One region of the Micromonospora sp. NPDC000442 genome, then DNA from elsewhere that is predicted to be linked to it. Evidence: riboswitches for the same ligand, from Rfam matches in the RefSeq annotation. Region 1 holds a riboswitch; each other region holds the start of a gene.

Region 1 (9,912 bases):
CACCAGGACCATGCTGGCCGAGACCGCCGGGCACACCCGAATGCTCCGCTGGAGCGTGGTGGGTGCGGCGCACTGGTTCGTGATGGTCGGCTTCATCGTGCTGTCGCTGCTGGTCCTCGAGGCGTACTTCGAGGTGGTGTCGCCGACCGGCGGGCTGCCGCTTATCGGGTCGTGGACGCTCTACGGGCTGGTCACCGAGTGGATCGGCATTCTGGGCGTCATCGGCATCGGCGTCCTGATCGCGATCCGGGTGGCTAACCGGCCGAACCGGGCGGGACGCCGGTCGCGGTTCACCGGCTCCACCATGTGGCAGGGCTACTTCGTCGAGGCGGTCGTCCTCGCCGTGCTGGTCATGGGCTTCGTGATCCGCGGCTTCAAGGTGGCCACCGACCACTTCGAGTACCCCACCTGGGCCACCCCGCTCAGCCACGCGGTCGGTGCCCTGCTGCCGGGCTGGGAGTCCGGCGTCAGTGTCGCCGCGCTGATCAAGATCTCGATCTCGATGGCCTGGGTCATCGTGATCTCGTTGAACGTGACGATGGGTGTCGCCTGGCACCGCTTCCTCGCCTTCCCCAACATCTTCTTCAAGCGCAAGCCGGGTGCGGCCGGCTCCGGCCTCGGCGCGCTGCGCCCGATGATGAGCGACGGCAAGCCGCTCGACTTCGAGGAGGCCGACCCGGAGAAGGACCAGTTCGGCGTCGCCCAGGTCGAGCAGTTCACCTGGAAGGGTCTGCTGGACTTCAGCACCTGCACCGAGTGTGGCCGCTGCCAGTCGCAGTGCCCGGCCTGGAACACCGGAAAGCCGCTGTCGCCGAAACTGCTGGTGCTCAGCCTGCGGGACCACGCGTACGCCAAGGCGCCCTACCTGCTGGCCGGCGGCGGCAAGGACCTCACCGGTGAAGAGAAGGCCACCGCCGCGCAGCTCGCCCACCTCGACGTGCTGGCCCTCGCCGAGGCGGAGAAGCCGCTGATCGGCGACGCCGAGTCCGGCGGCGTCATCGACCCCGACGTGCTCTGGTCCTGCACCACCTGCGGTGCCTGCGTGGAGCAGTGCCCGGTGGACATCGAGCACGTCGACCACATCGTCGACATGCGTCGCTACCAGGTGCTCATCGAGTCCAGCTTCCCCTCCGAGGCCGGCGTGATGCTGCGCAACCTGGAGAACAAGGGCAACCCGTGGGGTGCGCCGCAGAACACCCGTGAGGACTGGACCAAGGGGCTCGACTTCGAGGTGCCCCGGGTCGGCGAGGTCGAGGACTTCGAGTACCTCTTCTGGGTGGGTTGCGCAGGTGCGTTCGAGGACCGGGCGAAGAAGACCACCCGGGCCGTCGCGACCCTGCTCAACGAGGCGGGGGTCTCCTTCGCCATCCTCGGCGAGGGGGAGACCTGCTCCGGCGACCCGGCCCGGCGGATCGGCAACGAGTTCGTCTTCCAGATGCTCGCGCAGCAGAACGTCGAGACCCTCAACGAGGCGTTCGAGGGCCGGGAGAAGGCCAAGCGCAAGATCGTCGCAACCTGCCCGCACTGTTTCAACACGTTGGGCAATGAGTACGGCCAACTGGGCGGCGAGTTCGAGGTGGTGCACCACACCCAGTTGCTGGCCCACCTGGTCGCCACCGGCAAGCTCACCCCGGTGCAGCCGGTCGACGGCGGCGTCACCTACCACGACCCGTGTTACCTGGGGCGGCACAACCGGGTCTTCACCCCGCCACGCGAGGTGCTCGGCAGCGCGATCGAGGGTGAGCTGACCGAGATGCCGCGTAACAGCGAGCGCTCCTTCTGTTGCGGTGCCGGTGGTGCCCGCATGTGGATGGAGGAGCGCATCGGCAAGCGGATCAACGTGGACCGGGTCGAGGAGGCCATGTCCACCGGAGCGAGGACGGTCGCCGTCGGCTGCCCGTTCTGTTCGACCATGCTCACCGACGGGGTGAACGGCAAGGGTGCCGGAGAGCAGGTCGAGGTGATCGACGTGGCCAGCGTGCTGCTCCGGTCGGTAAAGCCCGAGCGGGTGGGTGGCACCGGGGAGAGCACGCCGGTGGCCGGCTGACCGGCGCGTACGCATCGGGCGGGACGGCACCTCAACCGGTGCTGTCCCGCCCGGTTTTGTATTGGCGCACGTAACTGTAACGAATCGGTCGACACCCTTTGTGTGCGTACCGTCGCGCAAAGGTGAATGAGCCGTTGGTCGCCTTGATTCCCCACCTGCTGTTCCCTAATGTGGGGCACCGACCGCCATGGGTCCTCTGTCCCCGCCCCTTACCGCTCGCGGGACGCCCGGCGGTCGGTTGCAAAGGAGACGCTGCCGGTGGCAACCATGCCCCTTCATCGTCGTGCGCCAGGACTATCCCGTCCGGGTGGCCTGCGTAGGGCCGCCCGTGCGCTGGTTGTCCTCGTCGCCGCCGCCGCGGTCGGTGGCGGCCTGCTCGCCGCCCCCGCGTACGCCGAACCCTCGGTCGACGAGATCGAGGCCCAGATCGACAAGCAGTGGCGGAAGCTGGAACCCACCATCGAGCAGTACAACAAGGTGCGCTCCGAGCTGCGGGTCAACCGGCAGAAGTCGAAGAGCCTGGGGAAGAAGATCGAGCCGCTGGCCCTGGAGACCGAGCTGGCGATGAACCGGGTGGCCGACCTCGCCTCCCGCTACTACATCAGCGGCCCGTCCGCGGAACTCGGTGCGGTACTGCTCAACGCGAAGCCCGACGATCTCGGTGAGCAGATGGCCCTCCTCGACCGGCTCGCGTCGCAGGAGCGCCGCGAGCTCGAGGGCGTCATGAAGATCCGCAAGAAGTACGACGACCAGAAGGCCAAGCTCGACGCCCTGATCGCTTCCCAGGAGAAGCAGGAGAAGGATCTGGCGGCGAAGAAGAAGAAGATCGACGCCGAGATCAAGCGGCTCGAACGGTCGCTGCCGGTGACCACGGTGAAGACCACCAACTGCCCGACCATCAACGGTGTGGTCAGCGACGCCGCCCGCACCGCCATCAGGACGGCCTGCGCCCAGGTCGGCAAGCCGTACGTGTGGGGTGCCACCGGGCCGAACTCGTTCGACTGCTCCGGTCTGACCCAGTACGCGTACCGGGCCGCCGGCATCTCGCTGACCCACTTCACCGGTGCCCAGTGGAACGAGGGCAAGGCCATCTCCCGCTCCGACGCCCGCCCCGGCGATCTGGTGTTCTTCTTCAGCGACCTGCACCACGTCGGGCTCTACCTGGGCAACAACCAGATGGTGCATGCGGCTCGAGCCGGTAAACCGGTGAACGTATCGCCCATCACGACCATGCCGATCGCCGGCTTCCGCCGACCCGGCTGAGTCACCACCCGCGCCCGCTGAGCGGTCGCGCAGGAACGCCCAAGGGCCCCCGGTCAAGTCGACGGGGGCCCTCGCCATTGTCAGATGTCAGCACCCACGGTGACGGTGCGGTTGTGTTGCGTATTGACTCCGATCGTCCCTACGCTGGGCAATCGTCGGCCGCTGGCAGTTCCGCCCACCCAGGGCGGTAACGGTCCGACACCGCCGAATCGCTCCTCAGCGAGCCGGGGAACCAGGTACCCGGGGTGAATCCGTGCGAGTCACGGTAGGGCGCCCCTTCCCGCCCGAACCCGTCAGCTAACCCGGTAGGCGGTATGGGAAGAAGGAGTGCTGAGCCCGGTGGCACACCATGCCCCGCGGCCACCGTCACCGCGGCCGGGGATGCCCGGCCGACCGACGGCTGCGCCGCGTTTCCGCTGGTACCGCTGCATCCTTGCCGCACTGGCCGCGACCGCCGTGATGCTGACCGGCGGCGCGGCGGCGGCCGGGGCCGACCCCACGGTCGCCGACATCGAGCGCCAGATCGACGAGGACTGGAACCGGCTCGAACCCGTCATCGAACAGCACAACGCCACCCGGCAGGACCTGGCCGGCAAGCGGCGGGAGGCGGACGCGCTGGCCGCCCGGATCGCGCCGCTGCAACGGCAGGTGGACGAGGCCATGGACCGGGTCGGCAAGCTCGCTGCCCGCGCGTACAAGGGTGAGCAGGTACGGGCCGTCAACACGCTGCTCGGCAGCCGGTCGCTGGGCGAGGTCGTCGAGCAGCTCGGCCTGCTCGACCGGTACGCCCGCTTCCAGCAGCAGGACGTCCGGCACGCGAGTGAACTGCGCGACGAACTCGCCGCCGCCAAGGCCGGGCTCGACCGCACCATCGATCAGCTCACCGGTACCGAGGCCGATCTCGCGGCGAAGCGGCGACAGATCGACGCCGAGATCGACCGGCTGCAGCGGCTCCGGCTGCGGGCGTACGGAAAGGGAGGTGGTGGGCCGCTGCGGCCGGCCCCCTGTCCGGCCAGCTACCCCGGCGGACCGGCCGGCGAGGCGGTCACCTTCGCCTGTTCCCAGATCGGCAAGCCGTACTCCTGGGGCGCCGAGGGGCCGAACGCGTACGACTGTTCCGGGCTGACGCTGGCCGCATGGTCGCGGGCCGGTGTCGCACTGCCGCACAACGCGGCACGGCAGCGTCGGGTCACCGCGTCGGTCAGTCGCGGCGCACTGCGCCCCGGCGACCTCGTCTTCTACTACCGGGACCTGCACCACGTCGGCATGTACGTCGGTGGTGGCTGGGTGGTGCACGCCTCCCGGGCGGGTCAGCCGGTCAAGATGAAGCGGCTGGACAGCAGCCCGGTGCACAGTTTCGGCCGGCCCGGCTGAGGCGGGCGGACGTAGGCGCGGGACGGTGGATCAACGGCTGCGGCGTGGCTGTGGTGTCACCGGGTGGGCCAGGTGCGCCAGCTCTGCCAGGCACGACTCGGCGTCGGGCCGCGCTGACCCTGGTAGCGGGAGCCGTAGACGGCCGATCCGTAGGGGTGCTCGGCGGGCGAGGAGAGCCGGAAGATGCAGAGCTGCCCGATCTTCATGCCCGGCCAGAGGGTGATCGGCAGGTTGGCCACGTTGGACAGCTCCAGGGTGACGTGACCGGAGAAGCCGGGGTCGATGAAGCCGGCGGTGGAGTGCGTGAGCAGGCCGAGTCGTCCCAGGCTGGACTTGCCTTCGAGGCGGCCGGCGAGCTGGTCGCCCAGCGAGATGACCTCAAGCGTCGAGGCGAGCACGAATTCGCCCGGGTGCAGCACGAACGCCTGGCCGTCGGGCACCTCGACGGGGGAGGTGAGGTCGTCCTGCCGGGTGGCCGGGTCGATGTGGGTGTAGAGGTGGTTGTTGAAGACCCGGAACAGTTTGTCCAGACGTACGTCGATGCTGGAGGGCTGCACCAGGGTGGGCTCGAATGGTTCGAGCGCCAGGGTGCCCGCCTTGATCTCGGAGACCAGGTCGCGGTCGGAGAGCAGCATCGCCACACCATAGCTGCCGGTATGCGACACGCGTGTCGGACTACCCGCTTCGAACGTGTGTTCGATAGGATGTCGGCATGGCTTCCTGGTCCGAATTCGCCGCTGACGAGCCTCGACTCGCCGACGGGATCCGCCTTCTCATGCAGCAGTACGGCCCGGGCTTCGGCTACCTGGCCACGGTCCGCTCCGACGGCGGGCCCCGGGTGCACCCGGTCTCCCCGGTGATCACCGAAGACGGTCTCTACTGCTTCGTCATCGACTCACCGAAGCGGCGCGACCTGGAACGCGACGGCCGTTACGCGCTGCACTCGTTCCCGCCGGAGGAGAGCGACGACGAGGCGTACGTCGCCGGTCGCGCCCGACCCGTCACGGACGACGCCACGGTCGCCCGGCTGGCGTTCGCAGCGCGGGCCGCCCCGCACGCCGACTGGCGCCTCTTCGAGTTCACCGTCGACGTGGCGATGCTGGCCCGGCGGGAGCAGTCGGTGGGTGGGCCGAGCGAGCTGGCGTCCCGTCCGGCCGTCCAGGTCTGGCTCGACCCGGCCGGTGCCGCGCCTCAGGCCGTACGCCCGGTGCCGGCCAGCTCCGGGCGGCACCATCGCCGCGCCGCCTGACCCGCATACGCCGGTGCCGGCCCCGTCATCCGGGGCCGGCACCGTCAGTACGCGGTGCTGGGCTCGCGCTATGCCGCGCGGTAGGAGTTCCAGGCGTTGATCATGCGGGTGGCCTGACCCGGAGTGAACTGGTACATGCAGGAGTCGTACGAGTAGTCCATGAAGTTGGTGATCGGGTCGAGGCCCTGGCTGGAGCAGGTGTCCCGACCGGTCGGGCAGCCGCTGGCCGGCGAGGCCTCAGCGGGGGTGTCCCCGACCTGGTCACCGCTGCCCGAGCAGCCACCCTGGAAGGTGTGGTAGAGGTTCAGCCAGTGGCCGACCTCGTGGGTACCGGTGTCACCCTGGTTGTAGTTGGTGGCGGTGCCACCGGGCAGTGACTCGCTCAGCACGACCACGCCGTCCATGACGTTCAGGTTGCGCTGCGGGAAGGTCGCCCAGCCGAGCAGGTTGTTGCTGAGCGCACCGAGGTAGATGTTGAGCGTCGACTTGTTGCCCTGACGCAGCTGGGTCTTCATCTGCCGCTCGGCCGTCGAGCCCTGCCGGATCGGGTACCACGACGAGTTGGTCACCCGGTTGATGCTCTGTAGCTGGAACGCGAAGGCGGTCGCGGTGCCACCCGTCGCGCCACTGAACGACTGGTTCAACACGTTGATCTGGGACTGGATCATCGAGTCGGGGATGTTCCCGCCGGCCCGGGTCGTGTCCCGACGGATCACGTGTACCACCACCGGGATGGTGACCGAGGCCGCAGCGGCCTGGGCACTCAGCGTACGTTGGCCGACGCGCTTGGCTCGCTCCTGCAGCATGTCGGCGAACTCGGCCTCGCGCTGATGCACCTGGGCGAGGGTCAACTGGTTCGGATCGTGCTCGACGGCACTGCCACCCTTGGCCCGCGCCAGGGTGCCCGTCGGATCCTCACACACCTCGTCGGCGGTGACGGCGGCAGCCGCCGGGCTCGCGGTAGTGGTGGCGGCCGGCAGCAGGCCGACCGTGGCCACGCCGAGCACCAGCGCGAATGACGTCGATGCGATGCCGGCCATGCGCCGGTTCAGCAGGACGGGACACAGTCCCATATGCCCACCTCTTTCTGGCGACGCGACCGGGGTTGTGTCGCGTCGTGCGGAAAACGTGGGGCAGACGTTACAACCGATAGACAGATTTGAACATGGCCATATGTTGCGATGGTGAAACTTCTTGCCGACCACCCCCACCCGCACCCTTCGCGGTGCCAAACCGGCACGTCGAGGGCCGCCAAGATCCGTGCACCTTCGGGGATGTTGCTGCCTCCGACCCGCCCTCTCCCAGCAAGCTCGGGGAAGTTGCGAGCAGGGCATTCTGGGGGCGGCTCGTGGCTCGGGTGGAGCCCTGGGTGCGTCGGCCTGGGTGACTCGGGTAGAGTGATGCCGCTCGCGGGTGTAGTTCAATGGCAGAACATCAGCTTCCCAAGCTGACAGTGCGGGTTCGATTCCCGTCACCCGCTCCACGTGCAGAAACGCCTGCTCGCAGCGCTTGCTGTGGGCAGGCGTTCGTCGTTGGGGCGCCCATCGCCGCCGTCGGGCCAGAGGACGGTGCCAAACCGACACCAGCGCCGTTTCGGGTCAACTCGTGCCGATCGGCAAAGCTCTCAACGCGGACGCGACGGTGCAGCTCAGTGGCCTGGTCACCCAGGTCAAGAAGAAGGTCATCATCCGTGGTCCGTTCACTGGACGGGTCGACTGCGTCGAGGGTGAGACGGCGCAGTGGTCCGCGACGGCGGACCCGACGGGCACCACCCCGTTCCAGAAGGGGAAGGTCGACGTGACCGGCAGCGCCTGGGCGAACGACCCGAACTACGAAGGCGAGATCGTCCAAGTCGAACTCGCACCGACCACGGTGACGCTGACCCGGGCACCGGCCGCCGTCGAAGCTCTTATGTGAGGACTGGTCGAGGCAGCATGGGGCCCGGTCCGAGGGGAGACCCTGGGGCCAGGCCCCTTGCCGTGCCCCGCGGTGTGACCCGCACCCGCGTACCATCGTGATCATGAGGGTTGGCATCGTGATCCTGCCCGACCAGCGCTGGTCGGTGGCGCGGCACCGGTGGCGGCGAGCCGACGAGTGGGGCTTCGACCACGCCTGGACGTACGACCACCTGGGCTGGCGCGACCTGGTGGACGGGCCCTGGTTCGACTCGATGACCACGTTGACCGCCGCCGCGACGGTGACCACCCGGATCCGTCTCGGCACGCTCGTCGCCTCACCGAACTTCCGGCATCCGGCGGCCTTCGCCCGGCAGGTGACCGCGCTGGACGACGTCTCCGACGGCCGGGCGCTGCTCGGCCTCGGCGCGGGCGGCATCGGGTTCGACGCCGCCGTCCTCGGCGGTGAGACGCTGCCCCCACGGCAGCGGGTGGACCGGTTCGCCGAGTTCACCGAGTCGCTCGACGCCATCCTGCGGCAGGACGGCACCACCTGGCGGGGCGAATGGTTCGCGGCGGTCGACGCCCGGAGCAATCCGGGCTGCGTGCAGGAGCCCCGGGCGCCGTTCGTGGTGGCCGCCAACGGACCCCGGTCGATGCGGATCGCGGCCCGCTTCGGGCAGGGCTGGGTGACCACCGGGCCCGCCGTCGACAAGCTGGACGACTGGTGGACCGGGGTGGCCGAGCTGACCACCCGGCTCGACGCGACGCTGACAGCGCAGGGGCGTGACCCCGCCAGCCTGGACCGCTACCTTTCGCTGGACTCGGCGCCGGCCTTCTCGTTGAGCAGCGCACAGTTCTTCGCCGACCAGGTGGAGCGGGCGGCGAAGCTCGGCTTCACCGATGTGATCACGCACTGGCCTCGGGAGAGCAGCTGGTACGCCGGTGACGAGGCGATCCTGGTGGAGGTCGCCACCCGCCTTCTGCCCGAGCTGCGCCGCTGAACCTGCGCGCCGCCCGCCCGCCCGCTGCGCCGCGCCGCCCGCCCGCCGGGTCGGCCTACCGGCGGGTCGGCCAACGGCCGGCTCAGGGCCCGCGTTGGCCCGTCGGGTCGGCGCAGGTGCCGCTCGCCGGACGGCGGCTCAGGTGCCGAGGTCGCCGGTGGCGATGCCGCCGGCTCCGGCGGACACCAGGCGGAAGCGTACGCAGACGATCTCGCTGTCGTCGGTGACCGGGGTGCCGACGCGAGCCCAGTAGGCGGCGTGTCCGGCGCGCCATTCCTCGATCGAGCGGTCGCCTTCCCCCTCGGCGCGGGCGAAGTCCCACGGCACCTCGGCGAACCGGGCCATCTCGATGCCGGTCACCTGGACGACGGCCACCAACGCGTCGGCGTCGTCCACCAGGGCCAGCCGCTCCCCGACGTGCTCAAGTTCCTCGCCCTCATCGGCGTACTCGCTGAGCAGGCCGGCGGTGGCGGTCTTCACGCCGGCCAGCACGAGGGTGTTGAGGCGCGTCCGTAGTTCACCGGGGGTGCCGAGGGCTAGCGCGCGGAGTCCGCCGATCCGTGGCCACATCGTGTCGAGGCTACTGCCCGATCGCCGCCATCCGGTGGAGCCTGAGTGAGTCGTCCCGGAAGGGTGCGAATGGGGGTACGGTCGATGGCCGACGACAAGGAGATGTCCATGGCGGACCGACGCGCGGTGCTCATCCCGGGACGCGGGTACGACACCCGGTACCCCCTCTTTCTCTACCTGGGCGAGGCGCTGCGCCGGGTCGGTTTCGGGCTGCACGGGATCTCCTGGCAGGTGCCGGAGACCTTCGACATCGACACCATCGGCAGGTGGGTGTGTGACCAGGTCTCCCCGACCCTGGACGAGCGGACGGACCTGTTGGTCGGCAAGTCGCTCGGCACCCTCGCCGCGCCGCTCGCGGCCGACCGGGGGTTGCCCGCCGTCTGGCTCACCCCGTTGCTGCACCGGGGCGACGTGGTCGACGCGCTGCGCCGGGCCACCGCGCCGTTCATCCTGGTCGGTGGCACCGCCGACTCGTCCTGGGACGGCGGGGTCGCCCGGCGGCTCACCCCG
Region 2 (9,912 bases), on a different contig from region 1:
GGACCGAACTGCGGGCCGGTGACCCACGTGCCGCCGACCGTCTGCTGCCGGACTGGACCGCCGCAGCGGCGGCCGACTGGCCGCTGCCGGTACGCCTCGACGCCGCGCTGCTGGCCACGGTGCTGGCCATCCGGGCCGGCGACGACCGTCGGGCGGGCCGGCTGCTGGAGCAGGCGCTCGACCTGGCCGCACCGGAGGATTACCGTCGCCCGTTCCGGCAGGCCGAGCCGGGACTGCGGGAACTGCTCGCCGCCCACCTCGACTCCGGCACCGCCCACTGGTCACTGGTGAGCGACCTGGTACGCGCCGTCGACGCGCCGGCCGGGCAGGGGGCCGGCACGGCCACCGCCGACACGGCGATGGCACCGCTTGACGAGCCGCTCACCGAACGCGAGCTGACGATCCTGCGCTACCTGCAGAGCATCCTCTCCAACGTGGAGATCGCCGCCGAACTGTCGGTCTCCGTCAACACGGTCAAGACCCACGTCCGCAACATCTACCGCAAGCTCGACGCCACCCGCCGTCGCGACGCCGTCCGCCGCGCCCGCCAACTCCACCTCATCTGACCTGTCCCACCCCGGGGCCCCTCCCCGTCGATCATGAAGTTGTTGTGCCCCTGCCCGGCGTGGCGCGACAACAACTTCATGATCAACGGGGGTCAGGGGGTGGCGGCGTCGATGGTGGTGAGGAGGGTGGGTGGGGTGAAGTCGCCGTCGTGGCGGATGTCGTTGACGAAGAGGGTGGGGGTGGCGTCCACCCCGCTGCGGATGGCACCGACGAAGTCGTGTCGGATCCGGTCGCCGTGCGCGTGCCGTCCGATTTCCGCCTCCACCTCGTCGACGGGCAGGCCGAGCTGCTCGACACCGAGCGTCAGGTGCACCGGATCCAACTGGTCCTGGTGCTCGTAGAGCCAGTCGTGCATCTCCCAGAACCGACCCCGCCGTCCGGCCGCCTCGGCGGCCTCGGCGGCCCGTTCGGCGTACGGGTGCATGTTGGTGATCGGGAAGTGGCGGTAGACGTGACGGACGGTGTCGGCGCGCTGCTGCAGCACCTCCGTCAGGTTGGCGTGGGCGAGACCGCAGAAGGGGCATTGGAAGTCGCCGTACTCGACGATCGTCACCGGTGCGTTCAGCGGACCACGGACGTGGTCGTGCTCCGTGACGGGTGCGCGGAGTCGCGCAGTGACCTGTAGGGGCGTGGTCAGCTGATCGGTCATACCCCCCAGCCTCGGACCGGGTCGGGTGAGCGCGACTCACCCGACCCGGGTGGTTCCGGTCGGCTCAACGGAGCACCGGGGCGACCGCGATGTGGTTCTGCACCTCGCGGATGCCGGGGGCGGACCAGACGACCCGTTCCACCTCGGCGCGTTCGGGCATCGAGTGCACCAGCCCGCCGAGCAGCACCGTGTCGCCGTGTACGCGTACCGTCACCTGTTCCGCGTCGGTGGCGCGGTTGCGGGCCAGCGCGTCGACGATGCGCCGGGCCAGGAGGGCGCCGTCCGGGCGTACCGGCGGCCGGACGCTCATGCCGTTGCTGACCCCGCGTACGCCGGTCAGTTGGCCGACGGCCTGCTCGGCGGCGCGGCGCTGGTACTCCCACTCGACCTCGCCGTGCAGGGTGACCCAGCCCTGGGAAACCGTCACGTCGAGCGCGTCGACCGGCACGAACGCCTGCCACTGCAGGGCGTGCTGGACCGCGGCGGCAATCTCCGGGTCGGTGCGTTCGGCCCCGGTCACCAGTCGCACCGCGAGGTCGTTGGCCACCGCCCGCACCTGCGTGACCCGGTGCGCGGCGCGCTCGGCCGCCCACTTCTTCGCGTAGCTGTCGACCCGCCCGGTCAGCGTCACCACGCCCTCGGTGACGGCGACCCCGATCTCGTGTGGCCGGACCCGGGGCTCCCAGTCGAGTTCGTCCAGCACCGCGGACTGGATCTCCTGGTCGGTACGGTTGATCGTCGAGATGCTGGCCATCGGTCGCTCCCTTCCCACCAGGGTGGCGCGGACTTCGTACCGGAGATGGCGCGAACTCCCCACCGGACTGGTGTGAACTCCTCGTCACGATGGCGGGAATTGGCGCGCCGTCACGCTGCCCCGGTTCCGTGTCGCGGAGCGCGCGGGCCGGCGTGCCAGGTCCGCCGCGACCGAGCCTGGTTACCGTGCGGGTGAGCCGGCCTCACCCGCACCGGACGAGGTCGGCCCGCCCCGACCGGAACCGCACGAAGGTTCCGGCTGGTGAGAGGGCGATGGGTGGCAGCACGACGGGCCCCGCCCGACCTCATCGGTCGGTGGGGCCCGTCGTCGCGGAGACCGTCAGGTGACGGGATTGGTCGGGTCGGCGGGGGAGTCGGGCCGGTCGACGTCGACGAACTCGATGTCCTCCAGGGCCCGGTCACGGCTGCCGGCGGCGCGTGCGGCGGTGCCGGCGGCCCAGCCGACCGCGGCACCGACCAGGGCGGCACCGATCAGCAACGTCCACGGCAGCGCCGGGCGGCGTCCGGCGAGCGCGTCGAAGGCGCGGCTGGCGCGGTGGCGGGCCTCCTCGGCGGCCGACTCGACCAGGTCACCGGCGTCGCCGGCGAAACCGGCGGAGCTGTGTCGGGCGGTGCGGGCAGTGTCTCGGATGCTGTCGCCGGCGTTGTTCACCGCCGAGACGAGGTGTTGCCACGCCTGGTCCGCGATCCGCTCCGGCTTGCTGCGGCGCTCCAGCAGATGTGTTCCGAACATTGTGGTTCCCTCCTCGACAGTGCCGGAGCCGGTGCACGCATCAGCTGTCGGCGGCGTTGTCCGGCCGGTGGCGGTTCGCATCGAGGCTGTGCCCGAACCGGCCCGGCCGCAAACCAGCGAAACTCTCGCCCCGGCCCGAAACGCCGGTGCGTTCCCCGGTGCGTTGCGGTCCGGACCGCACCGGGGCGACGCCGTGGGGGGCAGGGTCAGCGGACGACGACCGCCACCACCGCGGCGCGGGCGAAGTCGTCGTCATCGTCATCGTCGTCGTCACCGTCACCGCCGCCGAACCCGCAGGCAAGTACGAGGGCGAGTAGTGCACTGACACCGGCGAGCGCGGCGAGTCTGCGGAGCATGATGTCGTCCTCCCGTCATAGGGGTCACCCGTGATGCTAGGCACACCACGCCAGTGTCGCGCACCGAGCGCAGGTCAGGCCGGTTGTCGTGGGGCACGCCGGTAGTGCCGGGAAACGACGGGGATGGCGTCGGCCCGCTACCCTGGTTCGGCGGCGTCGGCAGAGGCCGACGCCGAGTGATAAGGCCAATAAAGTTCGGATATGGGTGATTTGCTGTGCCCGCATCCGTGAATTGCTCATCCCGAGGGGTGGCGACCGAGGCGGTTGAAGGAATACTGTCGGTCGCGGCCCGCGTACTGATGAGGCGCCCGTCGTACGGGCGAGTGGAGGTGCTCGCGTGAGCCTGTCGATCCTGCAGACGGTTCGGCCCGGTGGTGTCATCGAGATCGCCCCTCGGGGCGAGATCGACGTCGACACCGCGTACGAGGTGAAAGAGGCCATCGCCGAGGTGCTGGCCAAGGGGCGTCCGGCCCGGATCGAGCTCAACATGCGGCTGGTCACCTTCATCGACTCGGTGGGCATCAGCGCGATGGTCGCCGGCTTCCAGACCGCCGAGGTCAGCGGGGTGAAGCTGATCGTCACCGAGCCGAGCCGGTTCGTGCACCGGCAGCTCTGGGTGACCGGCCTGCTCGGTCTCTTCGGCGCACCCGAGCCCTACTACGCCGGGGCTGCCACGGCTCCCGAGGTGCTTCCCGGGGCCTGACCGCCTCGACTACCGCGCGGCCCTGATCACTCCCCGTCGAGGCCGGACAGGTCCACGTCGGCCACCTCGGTGACCGCCCGGACCGCGGTCACCGAGGCATAGCCGTCGGCGAGCAGAGCGAGGTCCGTGCCGGGCTGTACCGCCTGTCCCGGCTCCTCCAACGAGGTACGCACGAAGCCGTGCCCGGATTCGGCGACGGTCATCTGCACCTGGCCGAAGGTCGCCAGGGTGGCCTGGCGTACCCCACGCAGTCGACCCAGCGGTAGATCCGGCGCGTTGACGTTGAGCACGCTCTCCGTCGGCGCGGCGGTCAGTCGGGGCAGCAGATCCAGGGCGACGCGGGCGGCGGTGGCCCAGTTCCGTTCGGCGTCGCGTACCTGGGCGGCAGCCGCCACCGCGGCACCGCCGCTGGCCGCGGTGGCCTCGCCGGCCGAGAGCACGTCCAGCGACACCGCCATCGCCCGACAGCCGTTCGCCGCGGCGGTGAAGGCGGCACCCACGGTGCCGGAGTGCAGCACCGCGCGCCCCGCGTTGGCGCCCCGGTTGATGCCGGACAGCAGCACCGACGGTGGTGGTCCGAAGGCACCGTGCACGGCGATGAGGGCGATGAACCCGGGCGAGCCGCCGACGCCGAACGCCGGCACCCCGTCGAGTTCCGGCAGCGGATGTTCGCGGACCACCACCTGCCCGTCCTGCTCCATGGCGCTCATCGCGGCGCTGGTGCCGCTCGCCTCCTCCAGCGGGGCGGCCACCACCACGTCCAGGCCTCGGTCGACGGCTGCCCGGGCCAGCGCCTGGATTCCCGGCGCGGCGATCCCGTCGTCGTTGGTGATCAGCACCCGCAGCGTCATCGGCCACCCGCCCGTTGTGCCAGTTCGTCGGGGGTGGTCCGCTCCTGTGGACGGCTGCCCGCCGGTTCCAACCGGACCCGGTCGACGAGGCCGTTGATCGAGTCGAGGCGGCCGGTGCCGAGGCCGTGTCGGGTGACGTTGAGCGCGCCGGCTGCCGCGCCGGTACGGATCGCCGTGCGGACATCGCCACCCCGGGCCACCACGGCGGCCACCCCGGCGGTCATCGAGTCGCCCGCCCCGCGCGGGTCGGCCGCCTCCAGTCGCGGCATCTGCACCTCGAACACCTCGCCGTCGACAAGCGCCAACGCGGGCTTGTCGGCCCGGCTGACCACCACGTTCTCGGCACCGGAGGCGTGCAGGTCGTACATCGCGCGGGTGAGCTGTTCCTCGTCGTCACCGTCAGCCCGCCCGTCGGTGATCAGTTCCTCGTGACTGACCTTGAGGAAGAAGACGCCGCTCTCCAGAACTGCGGCGAGATGCTCGCCGCAGAGGTCCACCACCACTCGGCCACCGTTGGCGCCGAGATCGGCGGCGAAGCGCCGGTAGAGGTCGGCCGGGACCAGTGACGGATGGTTCGGCCCGCTCAATACGCTGACCGGCGCGCGCAAGCCCTCGCCGAGTGCGAGGTTGTACAGCTCGTCCAGCTCGTGCCGGCTCAACGGCTGGCCGACCACGTCGACGATCTCCCGACGGGTTCCCTCGCGGCGGTCGTGCACGTACCCGCCGGTGCCGCCGGAGTCGCGGGCCACCACCTTGAGGTCGACTCCCTCGCTGACCAGCAACGGCTCCAGTACCTGCCCGACCTCGCCGCCGAGCGCCGCGCAGAGCACCACGTCGACGCCGAGGGACAGCACCATCCTGGCCTGCCACACCCCCTGCCCGCCCGGGTGCAGGTGCAGCTCCGGCGCGTCGCTCGGCTGGTCGATGGTCACGGTCAGCAGCGGGGTCGGGGCGAAGATCATGACGCGGTCGCTCATGACCGCTCCCCGTTGTCCGTACCGCCGTCGCGCCTGGCGATTCGCTCGTTCATGGGGCGTCCCTCCCGTTAGCGGACAAATACCGCTTCCTGGTACGACGGTAACCAAGGAGACGCGTCAACGCGCGCCGAAGGGACGGTGCCCCGCCGCCCAGCGGTGGAAACGCAGCGCCGGGTGAACCGCTCGTGAAGAGCGGCTCACCCGGCGCGACGATGGACTCAGTACACCGACAGGTGGACGTGGTTGGTGTGGTCGCTGGACGGGTCACCCCGGGCGCCGCTGTACGACTTCCAGCCGCTGCTGGGCAGCCAGATCTGCCTGTACCAGATCACGTAGAGCACCGCGAGCCGGTCGGCGTTGTTGACGAAGTACGCCGCCAGGTTGTTGCCGTAGGACCGGTCGCCACCGGTCGCGTCCCCACCGAAGCCGTTCTTCTGGGCCGCGAAGTCGCAGGCCCGGCCCTTCGGGTGCTCGCCCGAGCCGCCGGAGCGGTAGCAGGAGACGTACCGGGTGAAGCCGGCCGACTTGGCCTGCTTCAGCGCGTGCAGGGTGCGTGGGGTGATGCAGCCGTTGGCCGGGGTCGGGTCGTTGACGCTGCACGACTCCGACGGCCATGACCCGTCCGAGTTACGGGGAGCGGGCTTGGCGGTGGGGCTCGACCCGCTGCTGCGCGACGGTGACCGGGCGGCCCGTTCGGCGGCCCTGGCCCGCTCGGCCGCCTCGTCCCGCTCGATGGACACGGTCAACGCCCGCTCGGCCTGGTCCTTGCGCTTGGCCATCACGGCCACCTGCTTGCGCTGTTCCTGGATCTCCGCGTCCAGCGCCTGCTTGGTGGCGCCGACCTCGTCTCTGGCGGTCTGGAGCTCGCGCAGTGCGCGATCCTCGTTGGCGGCCACCACGTCCAGCGCCGCCGCCCGGTCCATGAAACCGGCCGGTGAACCGCTGTTGAGCAGCGCCGACGCGGCACCCAGTCGCCCGGTGCGGTACGCCTGCGCGGCGATCTCGGCGACCTTGGTGCCGCGCTCGGCGACCTGGCTCTCGGTCGTCTTGAGCTGCTCGGCAAGCTGCTTCTGACGCTTCACCGAGCGGTTGAGCGCGGTCTTGGCGTCGAGGTAGCCCTTGCTGGCGGCCTCCAGTTGAGCCCGGAGTGCCGGGGTGCCACCCTCGTCGTCCACATCGCCCGGAGCTGCCGCCCGCAATTGCTGCGGTGCCGCGACGGCTTGGGTGAAGGGGGCCAGCGCGACGCCGAGGGTGAGGGCGAGCGCGGCGGCGATCAGGGCCGCCGTACGGGCGGCCGGTCTTACCGTTGCCACTGCTGGCATGCACATTTCCTTCCGTCAGCCGCCGACCGGGTTAGCTGACGGGTTCGGGACGGAAGATCCCTACCGCTGACGCGGATACACCCCAGGAACATGGTTCCCCGGTTCGCCCTGGCGGGCGATTAGGCGGCGGCCGCCGCCGGCACCGGTGGGCGCCGCCTGGCGGAGGCCGGGTCCGAGCCTACCGGTGCCCATGTGACCGGTGCAGCTGCTGTTACCGCTGGTGTTCAGTTGTTGACTAGTAGACCAGAACAAAAGCGGACGATAACCCCTTTCCGGTCGATTGCTCCGGTCACCACCGCGCCGCCCCGCAGTCCCCCGGATCCGATCGCGGCTCGACCTGCAGTGTCGCGTGCTCGATCTGGAAGTCCTCGTGCAGCGCCGAGCGGGCCGCTGCCAGCACGGCGCCGACGTCGGCGCCCGGGCTGACGGTCAGGTGCGCCGAGGCGACCTCCATGCCGGAGGTCAACGTCCAGACGTGCAGGTCGTGGACGCCGGCCACGCCCGGCACCGCGGCCAGCCGGTCGTACACCGCGGTGACCTGAAGGTGTTCCGGCGCGGCCTGGACAAGGATGCGTACCGCCGCCCGGCCCAGGCGCCACGTCCGGGGCAGAATGAACGTGGCGATCGCCACCGCGACCAGCGGGTCGGCCCACCACCAGTCGGTCACGGCGATCAGCAGGGCGGCCGCGATCACGCCCAGCGAGCCGAGTAGGTCCGCCAGCACCTCCAGGTAGGCACCGCGCAGGTTGATGCTCTCCCGCGCCCCCGGGCGCAGGAGAGCGAACGCGGCGATGTTGGCGAGCAGGCCGAGGGCCGCCACCACCAGTACCGGGCCGGCGAGCACCTCGGGTGGATCGCCGAACCGGCGTACCGCCTCGACCAGCACGTACACCGCGACGCCGGAGAGCAGTACCGCATTGGCCAGGGCCGCGAGCACCTCCAGCCGGTAGAGCCCGAAGGTGCGTTGCGGGTCGGTGTCGGCCCGTCGGGTGGCGGCCACGGCCGCGAGAGCCATCCCGATGCCCAGCACGTCGGTGAACATGTGCCCGGCGTCGGAGAGCAGGGCCAGCGAACCGGTCCGTAGAGCGGTGGCTGCCTCGACCAGCGTCAGCGCGCTGAGCAGGGCGAATGCTGCCCACAGCCGGCCGGAGTGGCGGTGCGCGGCGTTCGACACCGCAGCATGGTGGTGGTCATGGCCGGCACCCACCCAGACACCTTGCGTCGTCCGCCGGGCCGGGGACGGAGCTATGCCAACATCGCTATGTGTGCAATCGTCGGGTGGCTCGCGGTGCTCGGGCTCAACCGGTCGGGTCGACGGTGGTCAACCGCTGAGTGGCCCGGGACAGCGCGACGTAGAGGGTACGGACACCGGAGCCGGGCTCCGCCCGGATCTCGGCCGGGGCGACCAGCACCACACCGTCGTACTCCATGCCCTTGGCCTCCAGGCTCGTCACCACCTGCAACCGCTCCCCGCCCAGCGCCCCCAGCCAGACCGCGACCTGGTCCCGGCGGGGCACCGGCGTGATCACGCCGACGGTGCCCTCGACCTCGCCGAGCAGGGCGCTGACGGCCGTCACGACGGTGGTCTCCAACTCGGGCGCCCGCACCTGGAGCTGGACCGGATCGATCCCGGTGGAACGGACTGCGGTGGGCAACGCGAGATCCGGGTACGCCCGCCGGATCTCGGCCGCCGCCACCGCGAAGATCTCCGCCGAGTTGCGGTAGTTCGTGGTGAGGGTGAACCGGTGCCGCCGACGGCGACCCAGCGCCTGGTCGCGGGCCCGGGCCAACTCCTGTGGATCCCCCGTCCAGGCGGTCTGTGCCGGGTCACCCACCACCGTCCAGGACGCCAGCCGCCCGCGTCGGCCGACCATCCGCCACTGCATCGGTGAGACGTCCTGGGACTCGTCGACCACCAGGTGGGCGTAGTCGCGATAGTCCTCGGGCCGTTCCCGGGCGGCCTGCCGGGCGGCCCGTTGCCGGTCGGCGAAGGTGCTCAGCTCGCGCACCCCGCCGGCCAGCTGGAACGGGTCCCGCTTCCGTTTGGCGGGGCGCATCGGCTTGCCGAGCAGCGCGTCCAACTCGTCCAGCAGCGCGACGTCGGCGACGGACGGGCCGTCTTGGGCCAGCCCCCGGTACGCCGCACCGAGCAGCCGGATCTCGGCGCCGGAGAGCAGGCCGCCGGCGTACCGGCGCAGCCGCTGCGGATCGGCCAACCAGGCGAGCACGTGCCGCGGATGCAGCCGTGGCCACCACGCCTTCAGGAAGTCACGGAAGTCCGTCCGGTCGATCAGCTCGTCCTCGAAGGCGCGCTGCTCGGGCAGCCCGGCGATGCCCAGCCGGCGGGCCTGCGCCCAGAGCCCGGCGAGCACGCCGTCGAAGCCGGCCCGACGCACCTCGTTGCGGCGGGCACCGCGGGGCAGCGCGCGCTCCCGGATGGCGTCCAGTTCGGCCCGCTCCAGTCGCAGCAGCGTGCCCCGGTACAGCAGGCGCAACTCGGTCGGGGAGTCGGGCACCGCGTCCCGGGCCGCCCGTTCCAACACCCGGCGCATCCGCAGCGACCCCTTGACCGCCGCCACCTCGGGTGGGTCGGTGCGGGTGGCCATCACCCCGGGGAAGAGGCTGCCCAGCGAGTGCAGGGTGGCGGTGTCCTCGCCCAGCGACGGCAGCACCGAGGCGATGTACTCGACGAAAACCGAGGAGGGGCCGATCACCAGGATGCCGCCGCCGGCATACCGGCTGCGGTCGGCGTAGAGCAGGTACGCCGCGCGATGCAGCGCCACCGCCGTCTTGCCGGTGCCCGGGCCTCCGGAGACGAGGGTGACCCCCGAGCCGGGGGAGCGGATCGCCTCGTCCTGCTCGCGCTGGATGGTGGCCACGATGTCCCGCATGCCCCGACCGGTGGTTCGGGACAGGGTGGCCAGCAGCGCACCGTCCCCGACCACCGGCATGTCCGGTGGGGCGGCGTCCGGGTCCAGCA
Region 3 (9,912 bases), 380 kb from region 1:
ACCTGCACGACCTGAACGAGAACACCCGCGACGGGGTGCACATGGCCTCGCTCGCCGGCGCCTGGATCGCGCTGGTCGCCGGGTTCGGCGGCCTGCGGGACCACGATGGAACGCTGTCCTTCGCGCCGTGCCTGTCGAGCCGGCTCAACGGCCTGTCGTTCTCGCTCCAATGGTGCGGGATGCGGCTGCGGGTCGACGTACGCGGCCACGACACGACGTACGCCCTGCACCACGCCGCCCCGGACGCCGTCATCGAGCTGCGTCACCACGGTAAGCCAGTGCGGGTCACCTGCGACGAGCCGGTGACCGTACCGAATCCGCCGCCGCGTGCGGGCCTGCCGACGCCGGAGCAGGCACCCGGTCGGGCACCCCTGCTCCGGCTGCCGGAGAACCCGGCCTGACCCGGCTGGGCCGCCGTCAGATGGGCTCGCCCTGGGAAGGGCGGCCGGTGGCGTCGTGTGGCGTCCTCGCCCGGGGATCGTCGGCCGAACGCGCCTGGGCCGCGTCGTCCGCCCAGTCCCGTCCGCGCTTGTCGTCCTGTTCCCGCCGCTCACGTTCGGCGGCGGACTGCACGGGCTCGCGCTGGTGATGCGCCATGACGGTCCTCGCGATCTGTCGGCGGCGCCGGTGACGCCGGTCCGTCTGCGGTCGTCCGTCGGCTACCCGCCACCCCCCGGCGCAAACCCGCTCGCCGGGCGACCGGAGGGCGTGTTGTCGGCCGGGCCGGGTATCCGGGCGGGTGAGTCAGCCACTGGGGGGCGAGATGGACGTGCGCAGCGAAGCGGTGACGATCCCGGCGGGTGAGGTCCTGCTCCCGGCCGATCTGCTGGTGCCGGCCGAGCCGGTCGGTGCGGTGCTGTTCGCGCACGGCAGCGGCAGCTCCCGGCACAGCCCGCGCAACGTGGCGGTGGCTCACCAGCTCAACAGTGCCGGGCTCGGCACCGTCCTGGTGGATCTGCTCACCCCGGCCGAGGACGAGGTGGACGCGGTCACCGCCGAGCTGCGCTTCGACATCGGGCTGCTGGCCGACCGTCTCGCCGGGATCGTGGACTGGCTGGCCACCGAGCGGCCGTTCGGGACGACCCCGGTCGGCCTCTTCGGCGCGAGCACGGGGGCAGCCGCCGCGCTGGTCGCCGCGGCACAACGGCCGGATCTGGTACGAGCGGTGGTGTCCCGCGGTGGTCGTCCCGACCTGGCCGGTGCCGCGCTCGCCCAGGTACGCGCCGCCACGCTGCTCCTCGTCGGCGGACTGGACGAGCAGGTGATCACGCTCAACGAGCAGGCGCTCGGTGCGCTGACATCCCGGGCCGAACTGCGGGTGATCCCCGGCGCGACGCACCTCTTCGAGGAGCCCGGCACGCTGGACCAGGTCGCCGGGGCGGCGGCTGGCTGGTTCCACGACCACCTGCACCCGCAACCCGCCTCCGCCTAGGGCGCGCTCGCCGCTCCCGCACCCAGGTCGCTGGTCGGCGTGAGGTCGCGTTTGCGGTATGTCGGGCTATCCGGCCGGGCTGATGGCCCGACTTGCCGCAAGTTGTAAGGCGGGCCGGGGGTCGACCCCGCTGACCGTGAGGTCGCGTTTGCGGTATGTCGGGCTATCCGGCCGGGCTGATGGCCCGACTTGCCGCAAGTTGTAAGGCGGGCGGGGGGTCGACCCCGCTGACCGTGAGGTCGCGTTTGCGGCATGTCGGGCTCTCCCGCCGGGCTGATGGCCCGACTTGCCGCAAGCCGATGCCGAGCGCCGAGCGCCGAGTGCGGGGCGCCGAGTTCCGGGCGCTGAGTGCGGGGCGCGGGAGCCAAGTGCGGGGCGTCGGCCGCGTCAGGTGGGCTCGGGGGCGGGTCCGGGCGACGACGGTCCGGAGGGCGACGGTCCGGAGGGCGACGGTCCGGAGGGCGACGGTCCGGAGGGCGACGGTTCGGAGGGGGACGGTTCGGCGGGAGTGGTAGAGGGGCGGGACGGTGGCTTCGTCGATGGTGGCGAGTCCGATGGTGGGGGACCGGATGCCGGGTCGGCGGTAGCTGCGGCGGCCTGCCGTTGACGCTGCACGCTGTCGATGACCCGCCAGGCGACGGCCGTGATCGGGACCGCCACGAAGGCACCCGCGATGCCGGCGATGAGGGTACCGGCGGTGACCGCGAGCAGGATCACCACCGGATGCAGCCGTACCTGGCGCTTCATCACTAGCGGCTCCAGCAGGTTGCCCTCGATCTGCTGAACAGCGATCACGGCGGCCAGGGTGAGCAGGGCGGTGGTGGGCCCGTTGGCGGCCAGCGCCACCAGCACCGCGACCGCGCCGGCCACGGTGGCACCGATGATCGGCACGAAACCGCCGATGAAGGTGATCAATGCAAGCGGGAACGCCAGCGGCACCCTGAGCAGCACCAGCGCCAGACCGATACCGATGGCGTCGATGGCCGCGATCAACATGGTGCCCCGACTGTACGAACCGAGGGTGTGCCAGCCGATGCGGCCAGCCTCGGCGGCGATGTCCCGGTGGCGCCCGCCGGCCCGGCGCAGCGTCCAGTGCCACATCTCCCGGCCGTCCTTGAGCAGGAAGAACAGCAGCACCAGGGCGAGCAGGGCGGAGCCCACGACCTCTGCCACGGTGCGGGCGCTGGCGACCGGGTCCACCTCCTGCTGGCTGATCGCCTGGCGCATCTGGTCGAGCAGGCTGTCGAGCTGTGCGTCGCTGACCGGCAGGGTGGAGGTGACGAACTCACGGGTGCGCTCCAGCCCTTGACGCAGTTCCTCGCCCAACTCGCTGAACTGGTCGGCGGTCAGACTCCACACCAGCGCGCCGACGCCGCCCAGGATGCCGAGCAGGAGTAGGACGCTGAGCAGAGCGGCGAGCGCGCCCGGCAGGCGTAGCCGGCGCAACGCGAGTTGCACCGGATCGAGCAGCGCGGCGAGGAAGAGGGTCGCGGCCATGGCGATGGCCAGCGGGGTGACCAGCAGCGTGATCCGGGCCAGCAGGTAGAGCCCGGCGGAGATCACCACCAGGCAGGCGCTCCACATCACCGCGGAACGGACCAGCCAGGGCAGAGCGGCCCAGGTCTGGCGCGGTCCGGCGCCCCGGACCGCCGTTTCGTCGGGCGGGTTCCCGCCATCGCTTGCGACCACGTCGGCCCTCCTCAATGTCCGGCGAGGTCGGTACCCGATCGACGTCCCTCCGACACTAATTGCCGGAAACCGGGCCGGAGGGCGTTCGGCCTGCGAGACCCGACTCAGTACGCCGCGACCGGTGCCCGGCCGACGACCGCCGGGATCTCCCGGGTCTGCTCGGCAGCGCCGGGCGTGCTCAGCGGAAGGATCGACTCGCGCTCCTTCACCACCGGCAACAGTGCGGCGGCCGCTTCCTCGCGCAGACTGCGGGCCGCGGCGGCGGCGAGCTCCGCGGCCCGCCAGGTGGCCTGCTCCCGTTCCCGGGCCGCCCGCTGCCGGGCCAGGAGGTGGTCGCGTACCGCGCGGCGCAGCATCAACTCCTGCTCGACCGGGTGCAACCGGGGATCCCAGCCACGGTGCGCGAAGACATCGCTGAGCTGTTCCACCGACAGCTCCCGCCGCCAGTACGCGTCCAGGGCGGCCCGGTGCAGCCAGCGCTCCCGGTCGGCGTACTCGGCGGGGGTGCGGGCGGTCTGCGGCAGCGGCATGCCGGCGGCACCGGAGAGTCGGCGTACGTCCGCCTCCGCCGCCTCGTACGCCCGCCACGTCTGCTCGGCCTCGTCCTGCGCGGTGAGCCATTCGTCACGGCGGTGCCGGGCCGTGGTGTCGGCCCGGTCTGCGGCGACCGTGACCTCCTCGGCCCAGCGCTCCTGATCACGTCGGTGCTCGACGTGGTCGGACCGGCTCGGCAGTGCAGCCTCGCGGATGCGGGTGCCGGCGTCGAAGCGGAAGAGTCGAGGTCGCAGCAGCAGGCCGGTGACGGCGAGGGTCACCACGCCGAGCAGGCCCAGCCAGATGGCGGCGGCGCGGGGCGCGTCGAGCAGGACGGAGGAGAGTGCGGTACGCATCATCAACACCTCGCGGTCGGGATGAGTCGTCGACTGTGATGGACGCGGGTTGTGACGGCGGGCCGGGTACCCGGGGCACGGCTGATGCCGTTTCAGGTCAGCCGGATCGGGCTTGCCGGGTGGTCCCGGGATCACCGTGGCACTGGCGCGGCGAGGTCGGTTGGCCGCTGGACCGCCCTGGCGTCTGGCCGGTGGGGCGGCGGCGTCACCTGGCTCGATCGGTCGGCCGGACCGCCGTCGGTCAGCCGGTGGGTGGGCCGCGCCGGGTCGGCTCGCCCGCGCGGACGGCGGGTACCGGGGCGACGCGGTGATCGATCCGGGCGGTTTCGGCTGGCGTGGCGTCGGCACGGTCGGGCCGCAGCGTCGCGTCGGTCGACGGCTGCCGCCAACCCTGGCCGGCGTCGACTCCCTGGCCGGTGTCGATCGCCTGGGCGGGCTCGACGGTGGGCCGGACGGCGGGCATCGCGGTGGACGGCGAGCCGACGGCGACTGCGGCGCTGAGGGGTACGGCGGTGGACCGGGCCGACGGATCGGCCGCGACGGCCCCGCCGAGGCCGACGGCGAGCACCAGGGTCGCCAACGCCAACCGGGTCAGCTCACGCAGTGCGCACAGCATCGCCGGCCACAGTGGACGGGCGAACGCTGGCGACGGCACGGGATCCAACCTATCCCGCCGTCGGCGTGATCGCAGCGCCGCGATCGTTCGGGGCGGGTGAAGCGCGCCACGTCGTCCCCTCAGGACGACCGTCGGCTCAGCGGTCGGCGGTGCCGGTCACCTGCTCCTTGGTGAAGAGGGCCAGCAGGTCACCGACCTGGTGGTCGGCCTCCGCCGGGTGGCGGAACCGCCCGGCCGGGTTGAGGGTGTACTCGTTGCGTCGGCCCACCCGGGTGCGGTGCAGGTAGCCGCCCGCCTCAAGGTCCGCGACGATCGCCTGAGCGGCACGTTCGGTGACGCCGACCTCGGTCGCGACGTCGCGCAGCCGAGCGGTGGGGTTGCGGGCGATGGCGAGCAGGACGTGCGCGTGGTTCGTGAGGAAAGTCCAGTTCCGCGCGTTTTCCCGTCCGTCAGTGCTCGCCATGCCCGCCATCGTATGACCTGCCATTCGGATACCCCGGCTCGCGCCGTTGCCGGCCCCGGTTCGGCCGATCGCAAGCGTCGACTGATGCATGAAATGCATATCACGTATAGCTTGACGTGCGTTATGCCGCGTGTGACCGTGATGGCAGCCCGTGACCAGCGCCGGCCCGGGATGACCAGGCATTCCTCCCAGAGATGAGGTGCAGCCGGATGAGTCGACCCGGAACGCCCGGCCCGCAGCCCGGACCGGAACGCGAGCTGCTCACTGCGGATCTTCCGGGTGCCCCGCAGCGGGCCCTGGCCGAGCTGCTCGCCGGCAACCGGCGGTTCGTCACCGACACGCTGCGGCATCCCAACCAGAACGCCGGGCGGCGGGCCGCCGTCGCGGCCGAACAGCATCCCTTCGCGGTGATCGTCGGCTGCTCCGACTCCCGGCTCGCTGCCGAGATCATCTTCGATCGCGGGTTGGGCGACCTCTTCGTGGTCCGTACCGCCGGGCACACCGTCGGGTCGGAGGTACTGGGCAGCGTGGAGTACGCGGTGGCCGTGCTGCGTACGCCGCTCGTGGTGGTGCTCGGCCACGACTCGTGCGGCGCCGTCCAGGCGGCCCGCGAGGCACTGGCCACCGCCACCATGCCTCCCGGGCATCTGGGTGCGGTGGTCGACGCCGTGGTGCCGAGCCTGCACCGGGCACAGGACGCCGGAGTGCACGAACTGGACGGGATCGTGGACATCCACATCGCGCGGACCGTCGAGACGATGCTGGCCTCCTCCACGACCCTCGCGGCGGAGGTGGCTGCCGGGCGGTGCGCGGTGGTCGGCATGTCGTACCGCCTCGCCGCCGGTGAGGTGCGGGCGGTGGCCGCGGAACCCGCCGAACTCGGCGGTGCGATGGCGACCGCGCCCTGATCCGCGACCGACGACGACGTCCTGAACGACGAGGGCCGTCCCGCCACGGTTGGCGGGACGGCCCTCGGTGCGTCGCGTCGGGCGATCAGAGGAGTGACACGTGAACGTGGTCCGTGTGGTTGGACGGGCCGCTGTAGGAGCTCCAGCGCTCGGTCGCCGCGAACCAGATCTGCCGGTTCCAGATCACGTAGTAGACGCCCAGCCGGTCGGCGTTGCGGACCAGAAAGGCGGCCAGATTGTTGCCGTAGATCCGGGTGTCGTTGTTGTGCCACGGCCTGAAGCCGCTGTTCTGCAACGACCAGTCGCAGGCCCGGCCCTTGGGGTGCTCGAACTTGTCACCCGGGCGGAAGCAGCCGACGAACCGGTTGAATCCGGCCCGCTTGACCTCCTTGTACATGTGCAGCGTCCGGGGCGTGATGCAGCCCGACGTGGTGGGGTCGTTCTGGCTGCACGACTCGGGCTTCCAGCCGCCGTCCGAGGCCCGGTTCGGCGCGATCCGGGCCACCGGCGAGGTGGCGTCCACCAGCCCGCCGGTCAGGCCGACACCGCCGACCAGCCGGAGGGACTTCTCCGCCTCGCTCTTCTTGCGCGCCATGTCGTTGGTCAGCTTCTTCTGCTCGCGCACCTCGGCGTCGAGCGCGAGCTTGGCCTGCTCTGCGCGGAGCTTGATCGCGTTGACCTCGCCCAGCTTCTTGTCGTTGACCAGGTTCAGCTCGTCCAGTGCCGAAGCCCGGTCGATGAACGAGTCCGGTGCGCTGCTCTGCAACAGCATGGCGATCGCGCCGACCCGGCCCGTCCGGTACGACTGGGTGGCGATCTGGGCGACCTGTGGGGAGAGCGCGTCCAGGTCGGCCTGAGCGGAGCGGACCTCGACCGCCAGTCGGAGCTGGCGCTTCTTGGACTTCTCCAGCTTGGCCTTGGCCTTGGAGTAGTCCCGGGTGGTCGCCTCGATCAAGTCGTTGAGCATCGGCGGGTCGTCGTCGTGCTCCGCTGGTTTCGGGTCGTTCGGTGCGGCCGTCGCCGGCATCGGACCGGCGAATACGGCGAACGCGGCGAACACGGCCACCACGGGTGTCAACCAGCGGCGTAGGGGTGCCGTCACTGTTTTCCCTTCCATCGACCGCCGACCGGGTTAGCTGACGGGTTCGGGACGGAAGTGGCCCCTACCGCTTTCGCGGATTCACCCCACGTACCTGGGTTCCCGGCTCGCCTGACGGCGATTGGGCGGTGGCACCGCAGGCGCCGCTGCGCGCCTTCGGCGGTGACCGGCAGTGAGGTTACCCGACAGTCCATCTGTGCCTCTACGCCCCGAACCCGACGAGATGCGTCATTTCGTAATCGCTTTGAGTGACCAGCGACACGGTTACGAGCCGCATCGGCAGGGGCGGTCACGTTGAGGAGTGTCACCATGTGGTGTCCGTGCTCCTGTCCGGGTCGGGCCACCCCGAGGGGGTGGCGGGGGATGTGTTTCGGGTGGGTGGGGTGCTGAGGGCGCGGAGCGCCTCGGCCCGGTCCGTCGCCGGCCGGGGAACCACGGGGGTGGATCCACCACTGCGGACGCCGGTGTCGCCGCGCCCGGCGGTGGTGACCACCGCGGCCAGCGCGGTGGTCAGCGGTACCGCGGCGATCAGCCCGAGCGTGGCGACCACGCTTCGAACGATCTCCGTGGTGAGGAACTCGCTGGTCAGGATCTGCCCCAGCGCACGGGAGTCCGCGGTCAGCAGGAGCAGTAGTGGCAGCGAGGCGCCGGCGTACGCCAGCACGATGGTGTTGACCACCGAGGCGATGTGTGCCCGCCCGACCCGGGTGGCCGAGCGGTACAGCTCCCGGCGGGAGAGGTTCGGGTTGGCGTGGCGCAGCTCGTTGACCGCGGCGGCCTGGGTGACCGTGACGTCGTCCAGTACGCCCAGCGAGCCGATGATGATGCCGGCGAGCAGCAGGCCGTGCAGGTCGACGTCGCCGCGGAACATGGACAGGGTGGTGGCGTCCTCGCTGCCGAATCCGGTCAGGTGGGTGGCCCCGGTCGCGGCCAGCCCGAGCAGCCCGGTCAGTACCAGGCTGGCGAGCGTGCCGAGCACGGCCACCGAGGTCTGGGCGGATACGCCGTGGGTCAGGTACAGCACCACGAACATGATCAACGAAGCGCCGACGATGGCGACCGCGAGCGGCGGCTGGCCCGCGCTGATGCCGGGCAGCACGAAGGTCAGCAGGATGGCGAAGCTGGCGGCCAGGCCGCCCAGAGCGGCCAGGCCCCGCAGTCGCCCGAAGGCGACGATGGCGGCGGCGAAGAGTACGGCCAGCCACACCAGCGGCTTGCCGCGTTGGTGCTCGGCGATGTTGTAGGTGCTGACCGAGGGGTCCTCCGGATCGGTCAACGAGACCAGGATGATGTCGTCGTCGACGTCGACCCGGGGTGCCCCGGGCCCGGTCGGGATGGGCGTCTGCACCTCCTGCCCGGCGTCCGGTCCGGTCTGCACCCGGACGGTGACGGTGCCGCAGGGGCCGTCCGCGGCCGTCGGGGTGCCCTCGGGCACCGCCGGGTTGGGCGGGCAGGGCTCGCTGACCACCCGGGTGACCGTGCCGTGGTAGCGGGGAGTGTCGTCGGCGGCCTCGGGCCTCGGGGCGTCCCGGGGCCAGAGCACGATGGCGGCGACCAGGGTGGCGAGGAAGAGGGGGACCACCGTCACGACAAGGATCCGCCGCACCCCCGGTGGGGTGGGCGGAGCGGAACGGGTGTGGTCGGCGCCCATTCAGTGTCTCCCAACGATTTCAGGGCTGAGTACGTGTCGATGGGCGAGACGGTTCAGTGCCGCCGGACGACCGTGTCGAAGGGCAGCCTGAATGGCCTGAACGTGGCGGGGTGGCTGCGTACCGTGAGCTGTGGACCTACTCGCGACGGGCGTGCGGACGTGCGCCTGACAGCGACCTCGGGCCGCGAGGCACGGATTTCGGCTGGCCATCGTGTGCGAATGGTAACCAGCCGGACCTGCCGACGCCTGTCGTGCTGGTGCGTCGGCGGGTCGGGTCAGCCGCGCTTCATGAGCCGGCCCACGGCGGCCATCATCTCGGTCGCCATTTCGTCGGCACGCCCCTCGGCGGCACCTTCGTGCATGCAGTGCCGGGCGTGCCCGTCGAGCAGGCCGAGAGCGACCTTGTCCAGGGCGGCCTGGATGGCGGAGATCTGGGTGAGCACGTCGATGCAGTAGCGGTCGTCGTCGACCATCTTCTCGATGCCGCGTACCTGGCCCTCCACCCGGCGCAGCCGGGCGAGGAGTTGGTCCTTGCTGGCGGTGTAGCCACGGATCGGCGCGGGTGTGCTCATGCCGGCAAGGATAACCTACCCCGGGGGGGTATGGTACGGTCGATGCGACGGATACCCCCTATGGGTATGGGGTGGGTGCTTGGCCCGCCCTTCCGAACTGGTGAGGAGAGTTCCATGGTCAGCACGACGTACCAGGTGCAGGGCATGACCTGCGGGCACTGCGTCAACGCGGTCAGCACCGAGATCGGCGCGATTGAGGGCGTCAAGGACGTCCAGGTGGACCTGGCCGCCGGTCGGGTCACCGTCACCAGCGACCAGCCGCTGTCCGACGACGCGGTGCGTGCCGCCGTGGACGAGGCCGGATACGAGTTGGCCGGCGCCTGAGCCGGCCGGCGGGCAGAGACCGAGGGGTCAAACCATGAACACGGCGACGAAGCTGAGCGGCTTCGTGCTCGGCCTGGCGGCGGTGTTCGGCGCGGCGTACGGGGTGGGAGAGCTGACCGGCCCGGTGAACGCGGTCGCCACCGACCACGACAGCGAGAGCACCGGCCACGGCGGCGACGCCCGCGACGAGGGTGACGCCGGCCACGAGGGGACGGTCGGGCGCGACGAAGGGGCGGCCGGGCACCTGCCCGGCGGCCTGCTCGTCTCC

The links. A riboswitch is a leader RNA that binds a small molecule or an ion and turns the genes downstream of it on or off. The one in region 1 is predicted to bind cyclic di-AMP.
Region 2: linked by a shared signal. The riboswitch ahead of ACFY2A_RS20195 (coiled-coil domain-containing protein) and the one ahead of ACFY2A_RS02045 (NlpC/P60 family protein) in region 1 are both predicted to bind cyclic di-AMP.
Region 3: linked by a shared signal. The riboswitch ahead of ACFY2A_RS00170 (hypothetical protein) and the one ahead of ACFY2A_RS02045 (NlpC/P60 family protein) in region 1 are both predicted to bind cyclic di-AMP.

What each region holds. Positions count from the first base shown of each region.
Region 1 is NZ_JBIAYZ010000001.1:414,721-424,632, reverse strand. It holds gene ACFY2A_RS02055 ((Fe-S)-binding protein) at 1-2,047, shown strand, start outside; gene ACFY2A_RS02050 (NlpC/P60 family protein) at 2,300-3,310, shown strand; cyclic di-AMP (ydaO/yuaA leader) riboswitch at 3,503-3,637, shown strand; gene ACFY2A_RS02045 (NlpC/P60 family protein) at 3,692-4,684, shown strand; gene dcd (dCTP deaminase) at 4,741-5,319, opposite strand; gene ACFY2A_RS02035 (pyridoxamine 5'-phosphate oxidase family protein) at 5,397-5,933, shown strand; gene ACFY2A_RS02030 (zinc metalloprotease) at 6,002-7,006, opposite strand; tRNA gene ACFY2A_RS02025 (tRNA-Gly) at 7,343-7,416, shown strand; gene ACFY2A_RS02020 (hypothetical protein) at 7,539-7,850, shown strand; gene ACFY2A_RS02015 (LLM class flavin-dependent oxidoreductase) at 7,954-8,832, shown strand; gene ACFY2A_RS02010 (ASCH domain-containing protein) at 8,971-9,402, opposite strand; gene ACFY2A_RS02005 (alpha/beta hydrolase) at 9,511-9,912, shown strand, end outside.
Region 2 is NZ_JBIAYZ010000012.1:99,931-109,842, reverse strand. It holds gene ACFY2A_RS20235 (LuxR C-terminal-related transcriptional regulator) at 1-566, shown strand, start outside; gene ACFY2A_RS20230 (DsbA family protein) at 659-1,204, opposite strand; gene ACFY2A_RS20225 (BON domain-containing protein) at 1,281-1,970, opposite strand; gene ACFY2A_RS20220 (hypothetical protein) at 2,310-2,723, opposite strand; gene ACFY2A_RS20215 (hypothetical protein) at 2,930-3,079, opposite strand; gene ACFY2A_RS20210 (STAS domain-containing protein) at 3,417-3,782, shown strand; gene surE (5'/3'-nucleotidase SurE) at 3,809-4,633, opposite strand; gene ACFY2A_RS20200 (1-phosphofructokinase family hexose kinase) at 4,630-5,610, opposite strand; gene ACFY2A_RS20195 (coiled-coil domain-containing protein) at 5,829-6,932, opposite strand; cyclic di-AMP (ydaO/yuaA leader) riboswitch at 6,937-7,068, opposite strand; gene ACFY2A_RS20190 (cation diffusion facilitator family transporter) at 7,222-8,139, opposite strand; gene ACFY2A_RS20185 (HelD family protein) at 8,231-9,912, opposite strand, start outside.
Region 3 is NZ_JBIAYZ010000001.1:33,619-43,530, reverse strand. It holds gene ACFY2A_RS00210 (glycoside hydrolase family 65 protein) at 1-401, shown strand, start outside; gene ACFY2A_RS00205 (hypothetical protein) at 418-597, opposite strand; gene ACFY2A_RS00200 (alpha/beta fold hydrolase) at 764-1,432, shown strand; gene ACFY2A_RS00195 (AI-2E family transporter) at 1,820-3,121, opposite strand; gene ACFY2A_RS00190 (hypothetical protein) at 3,226-4,011, opposite strand; gene ACFY2A_RS00185 (hypothetical protein) at 4,253-4,666, opposite strand; gene ACFY2A_RS00180 (MarR family winged helix-turn-helix transcriptional regulator) at 4,764-5,099, opposite strand; gene ACFY2A_RS00175 (carbonic anhydrase) at 5,300-5,998, shown strand; gene ACFY2A_RS00170 (hypothetical protein) at 6,084-7,100, opposite strand; cyclic di-AMP (ydaO/yuaA leader) riboswitch at 7,104-7,235, opposite strand; gene ACFY2A_RS00165 (YibE/F family protein) at 7,402-8,748, opposite strand; gene ACFY2A_RS00160 (metal-sensitive transcriptional regulator) at 9,024-9,320, opposite strand; gene ACFY2A_RS00155 (heavy-metal-associated domain-containing protein) at 9,435-9,644, shown strand; gene ACFY2A_RS00150 (hypothetical protein) at 9,679-9,912, shown strand, end outside.